Regions from separate parts of the Streptosporangium sp. NPDC020145 genome, predicted to be linked through region 1. Evidence: riboswitches for the same ligand, from Rfam matches in the RefSeq annotation. Region 1 holds a riboswitch; the other holds the start of a gene.

Region 1 (7,280 bases):
ACGGGAGCCGAAGATGCGCATGGTCGCCCTGCGCTCGTCGCCGTGCTCACGGGTGTCGGCCAGCACGTGCGCCCTGACGTAGTTGTCCTCGTCCGGTTCGTCCAGCCCGGCGGCCAGCCGTACGGCGTCGTCGAGCAGGGCGACCACGTGCGGGAAGGCGTCCCTGAAGAAGCCGCTGATGCGGACGGTCACGTCGATCCTGGGCCTGCCCAGTTCCCCGGCGGGGATCGCCTCAAGGCCGGTGACCCGCCGCGACGCCTCGTCCCACACCGGGCGCACGCCCAGCAGCGCCAGCACCTCGGCCACGTCGTCCCCTGCGGTGCGCATGGCGCTGGTGCCCCACACCGACAGGCCGACCGAGCGCGGCCAGTCGCCGTGCTCGGAGCGGTAGCGTTCGAGGAGCGATTCGGCCATCGCCTGCCCGGTCTCCCAGGCCAGCCTGCTCGGCACGGCCTTCGGGTCGACCGAGTAGAAGTTGCGGCCGGTCGGCAGCACGTTGACCAGCCCGCGCAGCGGCGACCCGCTCGGTCCCGCCGGGACGTAGCCGCCGTCGAGGGCGTGCAGGATCGCGCCGATCTCGTCCACGGTGCGCGCCAGCCTGGGGACGACCTCCTCGGCCGCGAACCGCAGGACACGCCCGACCTGCTCCCGGTCGCCGCCCGTCACGGACGCGGCGACCTCGGCCGTGGCGGCCGGGTCCCAGCCGCGTTCCTCCATCGCCTCGACCAGTGACCTGGCCTCGGCCTCCGCCTCGTCGACGCCCAGGCGCCCGGCGGTGCCGTCCTCACGCAGGCCGAGCGCCTCGCGCAGGCCGGGCAGCGCCATGCCGCCCGCCCACATCTGGCGGGCGCGCAGGATGGCCAGCACCAGGTCGACGCGGACGGCACCCTGCGGGGCCGCGCCGAGCACGTGCAGGCCGTCGCGGATCTGGACGTCCTTGACCTCGCACAGCCAGCCGTCCACGTGCAGCAGGAAGTCGTCGAACTCGGCGTCGTGCGGACGGTCCTCGATGCCGAGGTCGTGGTCGAGCCTGGCGGCCTGGATCAGCGTCCAGATCTGCGCCCGGATCGCGGGCAGTTTGGCCGGGTCCATCGCGGCGATGGAGGCGTGCTCGTCGAGGAGCTGTTCAAGCCTGGCCATGTCGCCGTAGGTGTCGGCGCGGGCCATCGGCGGGACGAGGTGGTCGACCAGCGTGGCGTGGGCGCGGCGCTTGGCCTGGGTGCCCTCGCCGGGGTCGTTGACCAGGAACGGGTAGATCAGCGGCAGGTCCCCGAGGGCGGCGTCGGGGCCGCAGGAGGCCGACAGGCCCGCCGACTTGCCGGGCAGCCACTCCAGGTTGCCGTGCTTGCCGACGTGCACCACGGCGTGCGCGCCGAAGCCGTCGGACAGCCAGCGGTAGGCGGCCAGGTAGTGGTGGCTGGGCGGCAGGTCGGGGTCGTGGTAGATGGCGATGGGGTTCTCGCCGAACCCCCGGGGCGGCTGCACCATGACGACGACGTTGCCCGCGCGCAGCGCGGCCAGCACGATCTCACCGTCCGGGTCGGCGGAGGTGTCGACGAACAGTTCACCGGGCGGGGGCCCCCAGTGCTCCTCGACCGAGGTCCGCAGGTCCTCGGGCAGCGTGGCGAACCACGCGGCGTAGCGGGAGGCCTTGATCCGCACCGGGTTGCCCGCGAGCCGTTCCTCGGTGAGCCAGTCGGGGTCCTGGCCTCCGGCGGCGATGAGGGCGTGGATCAGCGCGTCGCCGTCCTGCCCGGTGACGCCGGGCAGTTCGTCCTCGGCGCCGATGTCGTAGCCGTGCTCGCGCATCGCGGCAAGCAGCCGCACCAGGCTCGCCGGGGTGTCGAGGCCGACGGCGTTGCCGATCCTGGAGTGCTTGGTCGGGTAGGCCGACAGCATCAGCACGATCCGCCGCTCTGCGGGCGGGACGTGCCGCAGGACGGCGTGCCGTACGGCGATGCCCGCCACGCGGGAGGCCCGCTCGAGGTCGGCGACGTAGACGGTCAGGCCGTCCCCGTCGATCTCCTTGAAGGAGAACGGCACCGTGATGATCCGCCCGTCGAACTCGGGGATCGCCACCTGGGTCGCCGCGTCGAGCGGGGAGAGGCCGTCGTCGTTGGCCTCCCAGGCGGCCCTGCCGCCGGTCAGGCACAGGCCCTGCAGGATCGGCACGTCGAGTTCGGCGAGCGCGCCGACGTCCCAGGCCTCGTCGTCGCCGCCCGCGGACGCGGTGGCCGGGCGGGTGCCGCCCGCGGCCAGCACGGTCACCACCAGGGCGTCGACCGTGCCCAGGGTGTCGAGCAGGCCCTGCTCGGCGCTGCGCAGGGAGGCGCAGTAGACGGGCAGCGCGCGGGCGCCCGCGTCCTCGATCGCGGCGCAGAGCGTCTCGACGAAGGCGGTGTTGCCCGCGACGTGGTGGGCGCGGTAGTAGAGCACGCCGACGACCGGGCCCTCCTCACGGCGCGCCCGGCGTTCGAGCACGCCCCAGGCGGGCGTCGGGGCGGGCGGGGCGAAGCCGTGGCCGGTCAGCAGCAGCGTGTCCGACAGGAAGCGGCCCAGTTCGGCGAGGTTGGCGGCCCCGCCGTGGGCGAGGTAGGCGTGCGCCTCGGCGCACACCCCGCCGGGCACGGTCGACAGTTCCATCAGCTCGGCGTCCGGCGCCTGCTCGCCGCCGAGCACGACGACGGGCAGCGGCCCGGCGAGCAGGGCGTCCAGGCCCTCCTCCCAGGCGCGGCGCCCGCCGAGCAGCCGTACGACGACCAGGTCGGCGCCCTCGACGAGGGGAGGCAGGTCCCCCGCGGTGAGCCTGGCGGGATTGCCGAGCCGGTAGTCCGCGCCGCTGGCGCGGGCGCTGAGCAGGTCGGTGTCGGAGGTGGAGAGCAGGAGGATCATTCGCCACGCTCCCCGGCGGGGAGCGGCGCGGCCGTGAACGGCGGTGCGGGCTTGCGGCTGGGGAACGGCGAACAGCGCACAGGGCTTTCCTCCCTCGGGGTCCTCGCCCCGGGTCGTCGTCGGCTACGACGGCTGGAGTCTCCTGGCTCCCGGATCGATGCTCCCCCCGGCCTTCCCGCCCGTTGCCGGACCGTGGCTGGATGGGGTTCGCTCCCCGGTTACAGTGGCGGGACCGCGCCGGATTCACACCGGCTTCCTCCCTTTTGCCGTCGCCAACGATGAGACTACGGCAGCGAGGTCCCCGCAAGAAACTGGAGTTACCATCCTCAGCGTGTCAAAAGGTCACTTCTCCGGACGATCTCATCCCGACGCGTGCCCGGGGGCGCTCCAGGTGCATTCCGCGGCCGACGGCGGCCTGGCGCGCGTCAGGGTGCCCGGAGGGCGCCTGACGGCCCCGCAGCTGCGCGAGCTGGCCTCGGCCGCCAAGACCTGCGGCAACGGCGTCGTCGAGCTGACCTCCCGGGCGAACGTCCAGGTGCGCGGACTGGGCGCCGGGGACGCCTTCGCGGCCCGCATGGCACAGGCGGGGCTGCTGCCCTCGGCCACCCACGAACGGGTCCGCAACGTCCTGGCCTCACCGCTGAGCGGCCTCGACGGCCGGGGGATTCTCGACGTGGGACCGCTGACCCGTGAGCTCGACCTGCGCCTGTGCGGCACGCCCGCGCTCGCCGGCCTGCCGGGGCGGTTCCTGTTCGCGCTCGACGACGGCCGGGGCGACGTGGCCTGGCTCGGGGCGGACGCCGCGATCCTGCCGACCGGCCCCGGCGAGGTGGCGTTGCTGCTGGCCGAGGCCGACAGCGGCCTGCGGATGCCACCGGGATCGGCGGTCGCCGCGCTGCTGACCGCCGCCGAGGCGTTCCTGACCGAGCCCGGGGTGCGGGAGGGCCGTGTGTGGCGGATCGGCGAACTGCCCGGCTGCGCGGAGCGCGTCGCCGCCCGGGTCGCGGCCACCCTGGAGACGACTTCCGCCCCCGTACGGCGGGACCCCGTCCCGGCGCCCTCCCACGGGCCCGTCGGGACCGTCGAACAGCCCTCAGGCCTGAACACGCTCGGCGTCACGGCGCCGCTGGGGCGGCTGACCTCCGCCCAGGCCGCCCTGCTGGCCGGCCTGGCCGTCGAGGAGGTACGGCTGACGCCGTGGCGCGGCGTCGTCCTGCCCGGCCTGTCCCCGGCCGCTCTCTCCGGGGTCGCCGGGCGGCTCGTCGCCGCCGGGCTGGTCCTCGACCCGGCCTCGCCGTGGACGGGCGTGACGGCCTGCGCGGGGCGGCCCGGCTGCGCGAAGTCACTGGCCGACGTGCGGGCCGACGCCGCCCGCTGGATCGCGGCCGAGAGCGACCCGCCCTCGGCCGTCCCCGCCCGCCCCGGTACGCTCCCGGTGCACTGGGCGGGCTGCGAACGACGTTGCGGCCGCCCGCGAGGACGGGCCGTCGACGTGGTCGCGACCACGACCGGCTACCGGGTCCTCCTGGAGGACAGCGGCTTGGACAGCGGCTTGAACAGTGGCCCGGAAAGCGGCCTGAACTGCGCGGACATTGAGGAGACCACGGCCGCCGTGGCGGCTCTGAGAGGGGAAACGTGACCGACTACGTCCGGGACGGCGCGGAGATCTACCGGCGTTCCTTCGCCACCATCCGCGCCGAGAGCGACCTGGACGGCCTGCCGCCGGACGTCGCCCAGGTGGCGGTCCGCATGATCCACGCCTGCGGGATGGTGGACCTGGTCGCCGACCTCGGCTGGTCGCCGGGCGTGGTCGCCTCGGCCAGGGCGGCCCTGCGCGCGGGGGCGCCCGTGCTGTGCGACGCGATGATGGTCGCCTCGGGGGTGACCCGGCGCCGCCTGCCCGCGGGCAACGAGGTGCTCTGCACGCTGGGTGAGCCCGGCGTGCCCGAGCTGGCCGTACGGCTCGGCACCACCCGCAGCGCGGCCGCCCTCGAACTGTGGCGCGACCGTCTCGAAGGGGCGGTCGTCGCGATCGGCAACGCGCCGACCGCGCTGTTCAGGCTGCTGGAGATGGTCGAGGAGGGGGCGGGACGGCCCGCCGCCGTGCTCGGCGTGCCGGTGGGTTTCATCGGCGCCGCCGAGTCGAAGCAGGCGCTCGCCGGGCATCCGGCGGGTCTGGAGTACCTGGTCGTGCACGGGCGCCGGGGTGGGAGTGCGATGGCCGCCGCCGCGGTCAACGCGATCGCGAGTGAGGTCGAGTGAACGACACGTCAGCGGGACGGCTCAGGGGCGTCGGGCTCGGCCCGGGAGACCCGGAACTGGTGACCGTCAAGGCGGCCAGGCTCATCGGGGAGGCGGACGTCATCGCCTACCACAGCGCCCGCCACGGCAGGAGCATCGCCCGCTCGGTGGCGGCGCCGTACCTGCGGGAGGGGCAGATCGAGGAGGCGCTGATCTACCCGCTCACCACGGAGACCACCGACCACCCCGGCGGCTACCAGGGCGCCATCGACGACTTCTACGCCGACTGCGCGCTGCGGCTGGCCGCCCACCTGGACGCGGGCCGCGACGTGGTCGTGCTGTGCGAGGGCGACCCGCTCTTCTACGGCTCCTACATGCACATGCACAAGCGGCTGGCCCACCGCTACGTCACCGAGGTCGTGCCCGGGGTGACGTCGGTGAGCGGCGCCGCGGCCGTGCTCGGCAGGCCGCTGGTCGAGCGGGACGAGGTCCTGACGGTGCTTCCCGGCACGTTGCCCGCCGAGGTCATCGCCGAACGCCTGGCCGCGACCGACTCCGCGGCGATCCTCAAGCTCGGCCGTACCTTCACCAAGGTTCGCGACGCGCTGGCCGAGGCGGGCCGTCTCGACGAGGCGTGGTACGTGGAGCGCGCGACCACCGGCGCGCAGCGCCTGGCCCCGCTCGCCGAGGTGGACCCGGACAGCGTGCCGTACTTCTCGCTGGCGCTGGTGCCGAGCCCGGTCAACTCCGGCCTTCCCGGCACCCACGGTGAGAACCGGGCCCCGGAGCGCGTCCAGGGCGGCGAGGTCGTCGTGGTCGGGCTCGGGCCCGCCGGGCGGCCCTGGCTGACGCCGGAGGCTCAGGAGGCGCTGGCCGCCGCCGACGACCTCGTCGGGTACGGCCCCTACCTGGACCGCGTCCCGCCGAACCCGCGCCAGCGCCGTCACCCGACGGACAACCGGGTGGAGGCCGAACGGGCGGCGCACGCCCTCGAACTGGCCGCGGCCGGGGCGCGGGTCGCGGTGGTCTCCTCCGGCGACCCCGGGGTGTTCGCGATGGCCAGCGCGGTGCTTGAGGTCTCCTGCGAGCCGAGGTTCGCCGACGTCGCGGTGCGGGTGCTGCCCGGCCTGACCGCGGCGCACGCGGTGGCCAGCCGGGTCGGGGCGCCGCTCGGCCACGACTACTGCGTGCTGTCGCTGTCCGACCTGCTCAAGCCGTGGGAGGTCGTCGCGGACAGGATCAGCGCCGCCGCGCGGGCCGACCTGGTCTTGGCGATCTACAACCCGGCCTCCAGGAGCCGCACCTGGCAGGTCGCGGCGGCCAGGGACCTGCTGCTCGAACACCGCTCGCCGGACACACCCGTGGTCGTCGGCCGTGACGTCGGCGGCGCCGGGGAGAGCCTGACCGTCACCACCCTCGGCGACCTCGACCCGGCCACGGTCGACATGCGCTGCCTGCTGCTGGTCGGCTCCTCGACCACCAGGGTCGCCGAAAGGAAGGACGGGAGGCGGGTGGTCTTCACCCCCCGCCGCTATCCCGCCTGACCGCCCGCCACGGCGTCCAGCCACGCCGTGGCCTGCTCGACCGTCTCGGCCGCCGGGACCCCGCCGGGCACGGCGGGGCGGCGCACGACGACGACGGGCAGCCCGAGCTCGCGGGCGGCGAACAGTTTGGCGGTCGTCATCCGGCCGCCGCTGTCCTTGGTGACCACCACCTCGACGCGGTTGTCCCGCATGAGGTCGAGTTCCCCCTCGACGGTGAACGGCCCCCGGCTGAGCAGCACCTGGAGGTTGCGCGGCAGCGGCGGCTGGGGCGGGTCGACGGAACGGGCCAGGAACCACAGGTCGTCCAGGCCCGCGAAGACCGGCAGGCTGCGCCGGCCCGTGGTCAGGAAGACCCGGCGGCCCAGGCCGGGCAGCGACTCGGCGGCGGCCTCAAGGGAGGGCGTCCAGCGCCAGTCGTCTCCCGGCCCCTGCCGCCAGCCGGGCCGCCGCAGGATCAGCAGCGGCACCCCGGCCAGGCCCGCCGCCTCGGCCGCGGACGCGGTCATCCTGGCGGCGAAGGGGTGGGTGGCGTCGACGACGACGCCGATCCCGTTCTCCTCGATCCAGGCCCTGAGTCCGGCGGGTCCGCCGAAGCCGCCCTCG
Region 2 (7,280 bases), on a different contig from region 1:
CGAGACCGAGCGGCACATCCGCCTGGTCTTCCAGCGCGCCAGGGAGAAGGCCTCCGAGGGCACCCCGGTGATCGTGTTCTTCGACGAGATGGACTCGATCTTCAGGACCCGTGGCTCCGGCGTCTCCTCCGACGTCGAGAACACCATCGTTCCCCAGCTGCTGTCCGAGATCGACGGTGTCGAGGGCCTGGAGAACGTCATCGTCATCGGCGCCTCCAACCGTGAGGACATGATCGACCCGGCGATCCTGCGGCCCGGCCGTCTGGACGTCAAGATCAAGATCGAGCGGCCGGACGCCGAGGCGGCCAGGGACATCTTCTCGAAGTACCTCATCGAGGACCTTCCGCTGCACACCGACGACCTTGCCGAGCACGGTGAAAGCCGTGGCGGCACGATCTCGGCGATGATCCAGCGGGTGGTCGAGAGGATGTACGCCGAGAGCGAGGAGAACCGCTTCCTTGAGGTGACCTACGCCAACGGTGACAAGGAGGTCCTGTACTTCAAGGACTTCAACTCCGGCGCGATGATCCAGAACATCGTGGACCGCGGCAAGAAGATGGCCATCAAGCAGTTCCTGGACACCGGGCAGAAGGGGCTGCGGATCCAGCACCTGCTGGCGGCCTGCGTGGACGAGTTCTCCGAGAACGAGGACCTGCCCAACACCACCAACCCCGACGACTGGGCCCGCATCTCCGGCAAGAAGGGCGAGCGGATCGTCTACATCCGCACCCTCGTGACGGGCAAGCAGGGCACCGAGGCAGGCCGGTCCATCGACACGGTCGCCAACACCGGTCAGTACCTGTAGAAGCACCACCAAGGCGGCGCGTGCCCTTTCGAGGGCGCGCGCCGCCTTCGCGTGTCCCCTCCACGGGCCCTCGGAAAACCGCCGCGAGGCCCGGAAGGAGGGTCACGGAAAACAGCGGGAACAAGATCCGGGCCGAGGGAACCCGGTTGATCGAAACACCGTCCAAGTGGCGTGCGTGAACACTTCGCCCCGGCGGGCACATGACCGGCACGGCCGCAAAGGGAACCGGCCGCCTCGCCGAACTCGACCTCCTGCGTTTCCTCGCCGCCGCCGGGGTCGTCTCCTTCCACTACCTCATCGCCTTCGCCTCGGTCTGGGGGGAGCGTCCGGCGAAGTTGTTCCCGGAGACGGCCACCCCGGCGGGCCTGGGCATCCTCGGCGTCGAGCTGTTCTTCATGATCAGCGGCTTCGTGATCCTGATGAGCGTCTGGGGGCGGGGGCTGGGCGCCTTCGCCCTGTCACGCCTGGTGCGGCTCTTTCCCGCCTACTGGATCAGCGTGGGCGTCGTCGCGGCCGTCTACGGCCTGGGCGCGGCCACCGCCCTGGACCCCAAGCTCGGCCTGCGCGACTACCTGGTCAACCTGACCATGTTCCAGCGCGCCTTCGGCCTGACCGACGCCAACGGCGTCTACTGGTCGCTCTGGGCCGAGCTTCGCTTCTACCTGCTGATCTCGATCCTGGTGATCGTCGGGGTGACGTTCACCCGCTGCCTGGTCTTCATGGGCGTGTGGCTGCTGGCGGCCGGGATCTTCACCGGCAACGAGAACGAGTGGGTACAGCTGATCGTGATGCCGAAGTACGCGGCGTACTTCGTCGGCGGCATGGCCTTCTTCCTCATGACCAAGCACGGCCCCAGGCCGGTGCTGTGGTGCGTGGCCGGGCTCAGCGGCGGACTGGCGGTCTACGCGGCCCTGGCCAGGGTCGAGGGCCGCATCGACGCGGTGGGCTACGCCGCGATGCCGGTGCCCGGCTGGACGGTCGTCGTGACCGTCGTGATCTTCTACGTGCTCATGGCGCTGGTGGCGCTGGGCGCCCTCGGCTGGCTGCGCTGGCGCGGGCTGGTCGTGCTCGGCGCGCTGACCTACCCCCTCTACCTGTTCCACTCGACGGTCGCCGCCGTGCTCGTGCCCGTCCTGCGCGACACGCTCGCGCCCTGGCTGACCGTCGCGGTCACCGTGCTGGTCACGCTGGTGCTGTCCTACCTGGTCCACCGGCTCGTCGAGCGGCCCATCCAGGAGTTCGTCAAGGCCAGGCGGCGGCGGGCGGCCGTACCACAGGGGAGGCACGGACGCGGTCCCGGCGGGGGAGCGGTTCCCGCTCCGGGGGCCCCGGGAGAAAACGCCTCAGAAAAGGCCTCTGTGCCATAACTGTCTGGTCACCGGGGATAGTGAAGGGTCTAGGGTCGGGGATATATACGGCGGAGTAGTCGTCCTGGATGAACAGAGGGTGCGCATGACGGTACGGCGGGTGATGGGCATCGAGACCGAATACGGCATCTCCGTGCCCGGACAGCCGGGGGCCAACGCGATGGTGACCTCCTCCCAGGTGGTGAACGCCTATCTGGCGGCCTCGGCGGCCAGGGCCAGGCGGGCACGCTGGGACTTCGAGGAGGAGAACCCTCTGCGCGACGCCCGGGGCTTCGACCTGTCCAGGGAGGTGGCCGACCAGAGCCAGCTCACGGACGAGGATCTGGGCCTGGCCAACGTGATCCTCACCAACGGGGCCCGGCTGTACGTGGATCACGCCCATCCCGAATACTCGACTCCCGAATGCACCAATCCACGAGCCGCGGTGATCTGGGACAAGGCGGGGGAGCGCGTCATGCACGACGCCGCGACGCGCGCCTCGGCCGTCCCCGCCAACGCTCCGATCCAGCTCTACAAGAACAACACCGACAACAAGGGCGCCTCCTACGGCTGCCACGAGAACTACCTGATGCGGCGCGCCACGCCGTTCGCCGACATCGTCAGGTATCTGACCCCGTTCTTCGTCTCCCGGCAGGTCGTCGTCGGTGCCGGCAGGGTCGGCATCGGCCAGGACTCCCGGGGCGAGGGCTTCCAGATCAGTCAGCGTGCCGACTTCTTCGAGGTCGAGGTCGGCCTGGAGACCACGCTCAAGCGGCCGATCATCAACACCAGGGACGAGCCGCACGCCGACCCGGAGAAGTACCGCAGGCTGCACGTCATCATCGGCGACGCCAACATGTCGGAGATCTCGACCTACCTGAAGCTGGGCTCGACCGCGCTGGTCCTCGCCATGATCGAGGACGGCTACTTCACCCGTGACCTCGCGGTCGACAACCCGGTCCAGGCGCTGCGCGCGGTCTCCCACGACCCCACGCTGAAGTACGAGATCGCGATGCGCGACGGCCGCAGGCTCACCGCGGTGCAGCTGCAGATGGAGTATCTGGAGCTGGCCCGCAAGTACGCCGAGGAGCGCAGCGGGAACGGCGTCGACGAGATCACCAAGGACGTCCTCGACCGCTGGGAGTCCGTCCTGACCCGTCTGGCCGAGGACCCGATGCAGCTGTCGCGGGAGCTCGACTGGGTGGCCAAGCTCGAACTGCTGGAGGGCTACCGTACCCGTGACGGCCTGGCCTGGTCCCACCCGCGGCTGCAGCTGGTGGACCTGCAGTACTCCGACATCCGCCCCGAGCGCGGCCTGTACAACCGGCTGGTCGCCCGGGGCAGGATGCAGCGCCTGGTGACCGAGGACGAGGTGCGGCGGGCCATCGAGGCGCCGCCGAGCGACACGCGGGCCTACTTCAGGGGTCGTTGCCTGAGCCAGTTCAGCGAGTCGGTCGCCGCCGCGTCCTGGGACTCGGTCATCTTCGACATCCCGGGCAGGGAGTCCCTGCAGCGCGTTCCGACCATGGAGCCGCTGCGCGGTACGAAGGCCCATGTCGGAGAGCTGTTCGACCGCTGTCGCACCGCCGCCGACCTGGTCACCGCTCTCACCGGCGATCAGTGACCTCCCGTGCGGGCGGGTGCTCCCGCCCGCACGGTTTATGGCTTTGTGTCCGCTATCGCATGGATTGACGGACGCTGTGAACCGGTATACATTCCGGGTGTTTTGTGGCGGTGCGAGGGAAATCCGGTGAGATTCCGGTGCGGTCGCGCCACTGTAACCGGCCCGAGAGGGTGGGGAGCCAGGTCACTCGGCCGCCACCGACCTACGAAAAGGGGCGCGTCAATCCCCTGAAGGAGGTGGCCGTGAGCCAGATCTCTGCTCCGCCGGTCAAGCCCATCCCGCTCGGTTCGCTCACCCGCTGGCTTCTCGCCGTACCGGTGCTGCTGCTCCTCGCCTACCTGGTCGCCTTCGACCAGGGCGCGATCTCGCAGGCCGGTAACTACCTGCACGAACTCATGCACGACGGGCGTCACCTGCTCGGTGTTCCCTGCCACTGAGCGCACCGAGCCACACGTGATCACCAAACTCATCGTCAGAGGCATGCTCGTCGGCCTTCTCGCAGGACTGCTCGCCGGAGTGTTCGCCTACACCGTGGGCGAACCCCGCGTCGAGCGGGCCATCGCGCTGGAGGAGGCCGCGGCGGCCTCCTCCGGCACCGGTGCCCACAGTCACGAGGCGGCCGAGCCCGCCCACTCCCACGGGGAGGAGGCGCCGGTCAGCAGGAACGGCCAGCGCTTCGGCCTCTTCCTCGCCTTGGCCCTGTACGGCCTGGCTCTCGGGGGCCTGTTCGCCCTCGTGTACGCGGGGGTGCGCGGCCGGGTCGGCCCGAGATCGGAACCGCTGCTGGCGGTCTCCCTCGCGGCGGCGGCGTTCGTCGCGATCGTCCTTATCCCTTTCGTGAAATATCCCGCCAACCCACCGGCCGTCGGTGACCCGGAGACGATCAACCAGCGCACGGTGCTCTACCTGGTCGCCGTCGCCATCGGCATCCTCTCCGTCGGCGCCGCGGCGGCCGCGCACCGCTACGTCTCCTCCGAGGAGGCGTGGCCGCGCTGGCTCGCGGGCGGTGCGGCGCTGCTGGTGCCGGTCGCGGCGGCCTGGATCCTGCTGCCCGGGATCGACGAGGTGCCCGAGGGGTTCCCCGCCGGTCTCCTGTGGGACTTCCGCCTGGCCTCCCTCGGGACACAGGCGGTGTTCTGGCTGGGCGTAGGAGCCCTGTTCGCCTTCGCCGCGCGCAGGCGCAGCCCGGCGTGACGGCCCCCTCGGGGGTCGCGCGCCTGCTGCTGGTCTGTCACGCCTCGACACGGGCGACGGCACGGGCGGCCTTTCCCGGAGACGAGCCGCTCGACGGGAACGGCCTGCGCCGCGCCCGGGCGCTGGCCCCGCGGATCGGTCCGGGCCGGGCCGTCCGCGGAGCCGAGCTGCGTTGCGCGCAGACGGCCGAGGCGCTCGGCCTGCGTGCCGGGCCGGAGCCGTCGCTCGCCGACTGCGACTACGGGCGCTGGCGCGGCATGACGCTGGCCGAGGTCGAGGCGGCCGATCCCGAAGGACTCGCGGCCTGGCTCACCGACCCGGCGGCGGCCCCCCACGGCGGGGAGCCGATCACCGGACTCGTCGGCCGGGTCGCGGCCTGGCTCGCGGTCCTCGGCCCGGGGCGGACGGTCGCCGTCACCCACGCTCCGGTGGTCAGGGCCGCGGTCGTGCACGCCCTCGGCGCCCCGGCCCATGCCTTCTGGCGCGTCGACGTCGCGCCCCTCGCCCTGGTGACGCTCACCGGGCGGGGCGGACGCTGGCGGCTGAGTTACCCCGTATGACGAGAGCCGAGGAGGCAGTCAAGGTGCGCGACCCGCGCTATCCCTTCACCGCGATCGTGGGGTCGGAGGACCTCAAGCTCGCCCTGATCCTGAACGCCGTCTCCCCCGGTGTCGGCGGAGTCCTGGTCAGAGGGGAGAAGGGCACGGCCAAGTCCACGATCGTGCGGGCGCTCGCGGCGCTGCTCCCGCCCGTCGAGGTGGTGCGTGGCTGCCGCTTCTCCTGTGACCCCGCCGCCCCGGACCCCGGCTGCCCGGACGGCCCGCACGAGGCCGCCCCCGGCACCGTACGGCCCGCCAGGCTCGTCGAGCTGCCGGTCGGCGCCTCAGAGGATCGCCTCGCGGGCTCACTCGACCTGGAACGGGCGCTCACCGAGGGGGTGAAGGCCTTCGAGCCCGGCCTGCTCGCCGACGCGCACCGGGGCGTCCTCTACGTCGACGAGGTCAACCTCCTGCACGACCACCTGGTGGACCTGCTGCTCGACGCCGCCGCGCTCGGCACCTGCTACGTCGAACGCGAGGGCGTCTCGGTACGGCACGCCGCCAGGTTCCTGCTGGTGGGGACCATGAACCCGGAGGAGGGGGAGCTACGTCCCCAGCTCCTCGACAGGTTCGGGCTGACCGTGGAGGTCAGGGCGTCGCGGGAGGTGTCCCAGCGGGCCGAGGTGGTCCGGCGGCGCCTGGCCTTCGAGGCCGACCCGGTCGCCTTCGCCGCCTCGTGGCAGGCGCGGGAACGGGAACTGGCCACGCGTGTCGCCGAAGCCAGGGCCAGGGTCGCCGAGGTCACCCTGCCGGACTCCGCGCTGCGGAGCATCGCCACGGTCTGCGCCGCCTTCGAGGTCGACGGCCTGCGGGCCGACCTGGTCACCGCGCGGGCGGCCATCGCGCACGCCGCGTGGCGGGGCGGGACGACCGTGACGGCCGAGGACGTCCGCGAGGCCGCCAGGCTCGCCCTCCCGCACCGCCGCCGCCGCGACCCCTTCGACGCGCCGGGCCTGGACGAGGCCAGGCTGGACGAACTCCTCGACCAGACGCCCGAGGACCCGGAGGAGCCGGACGACCCCGGTGACGGTCCGGAGGGCGGTCCCGGCGACGGTCCGGAGGGCGGTCCCGGAGGAGGCCCGGACAGCCCGGGGAGCGGCCCCGGTGGTTCCGGCGAGGACGTCCCGGGGACGGAGCCGGCCGAACCGGCGAGCCGGGAGGGCGTCCCCGCGCCCGCCGGGGGAGACGCCGCGACCGGGCGGACGGGAGACGACCGGGTCGCCGAGGCCGACCCCGCGAGGCGCGCCAGGCTGTTCACCGTGCCCGGTCTCGGCGCCGGGGCCCCGGGCCGCAGGTCCAGGGCCGCGACCCCGCTGGGCAGGGTGACCGGGGCCAGGGTCCCGGGGGGACGGCCCGCCTCCCTGCACCTGCGGGCGACCGTCGAGGCCGCCGCGCCGTACCAGGTGGGACGGGGCAGGAACGGGCCCGGCCTGCTGCTGCGGCGCGAGGACCTCAGGGAGGCCGCGCGCGAGGGCAGGGAGGGCAACCTGGTGCTGTTCGTCGTGGACGCCAGCGGATCCATGGCGGCCAGGCGGCGCATGAGCGCGGTCAAGGGCGCCGTGCTCGGCCTGCTTCTCGACGCCTACCAGCGCCGTGACAAGGTAGGCCTGGTCACCTTCCGGGGCGCCCGCGCCGACCTGGTGCTGCCGCCGACCTCCTCGGTCGAGGCAGGGGCCGCCCGGCTGCGCGAGCTGCCGACCGGCGGACGCACC

What was found. Region 1 has a riboswitch for cobalamin ahead of cobN (cobaltochelatase subunit CobN). Riboswitches for the same ligand answer to the same signal wherever they lie in the genome.
Region 2: linked by a shared signal. The riboswitch ahead of ABZ463_RS19025 (CbtB domain-containing protein) and the one ahead of cobN (cobaltochelatase subunit CobN) in region 1 are both predicted to bind cobalamin.

Annotation. Positions count from the first base shown of each region.
Region 1 is NZ_JBEXZT010000042.1:8,535-15,814, forward strand. It holds gene cobN (cobaltochelatase subunit CobN) at 1-2,892, opposite strand, end outside; cobalamin riboswitch at 3,009-3,212, opposite strand; gene cobG (precorrin-3B synthase) at 3,224-4,531, shown strand; gene ABZ463_RS39000 (precorrin-8X methylmutase) at 4,528-5,154, shown strand; gene ABZ463_RS39005 (precorrin-2 C(20)-methyltransferase) at 5,151-6,677, shown strand; gene ABZ463_RS39010 (cobalt-precorrin-6A reductase) at 6,665-7,280, opposite strand, start outside.
Region 2 is NZ_JBEXZT010000009.1:157,145-164,424, forward strand. It holds gene arc (proteasome ATPase) at 1-805, shown strand, start outside; gene ABZ463_RS19015 (acyltransferase) at 1,006-2,172, shown strand; gene dop (depupylase/deamidase Dop) at 2,258-3,775, shown strand; cobalamin riboswitch at 3,854-4,053, shown strand; gene ABZ463_RS19025 (CbtB domain-containing protein) at 4,018-4,212, shown strand; gene ABZ463_RS19030 (CbtA family protein) at 4,229-4,969, shown strand; gene ABZ463_RS19035 (histidine phosphatase family protein) at 4,966-5,529, shown strand; gene ABZ463_RS19040 (putative cobaltochelatase) at 5,526-7,280, shown strand, end outside.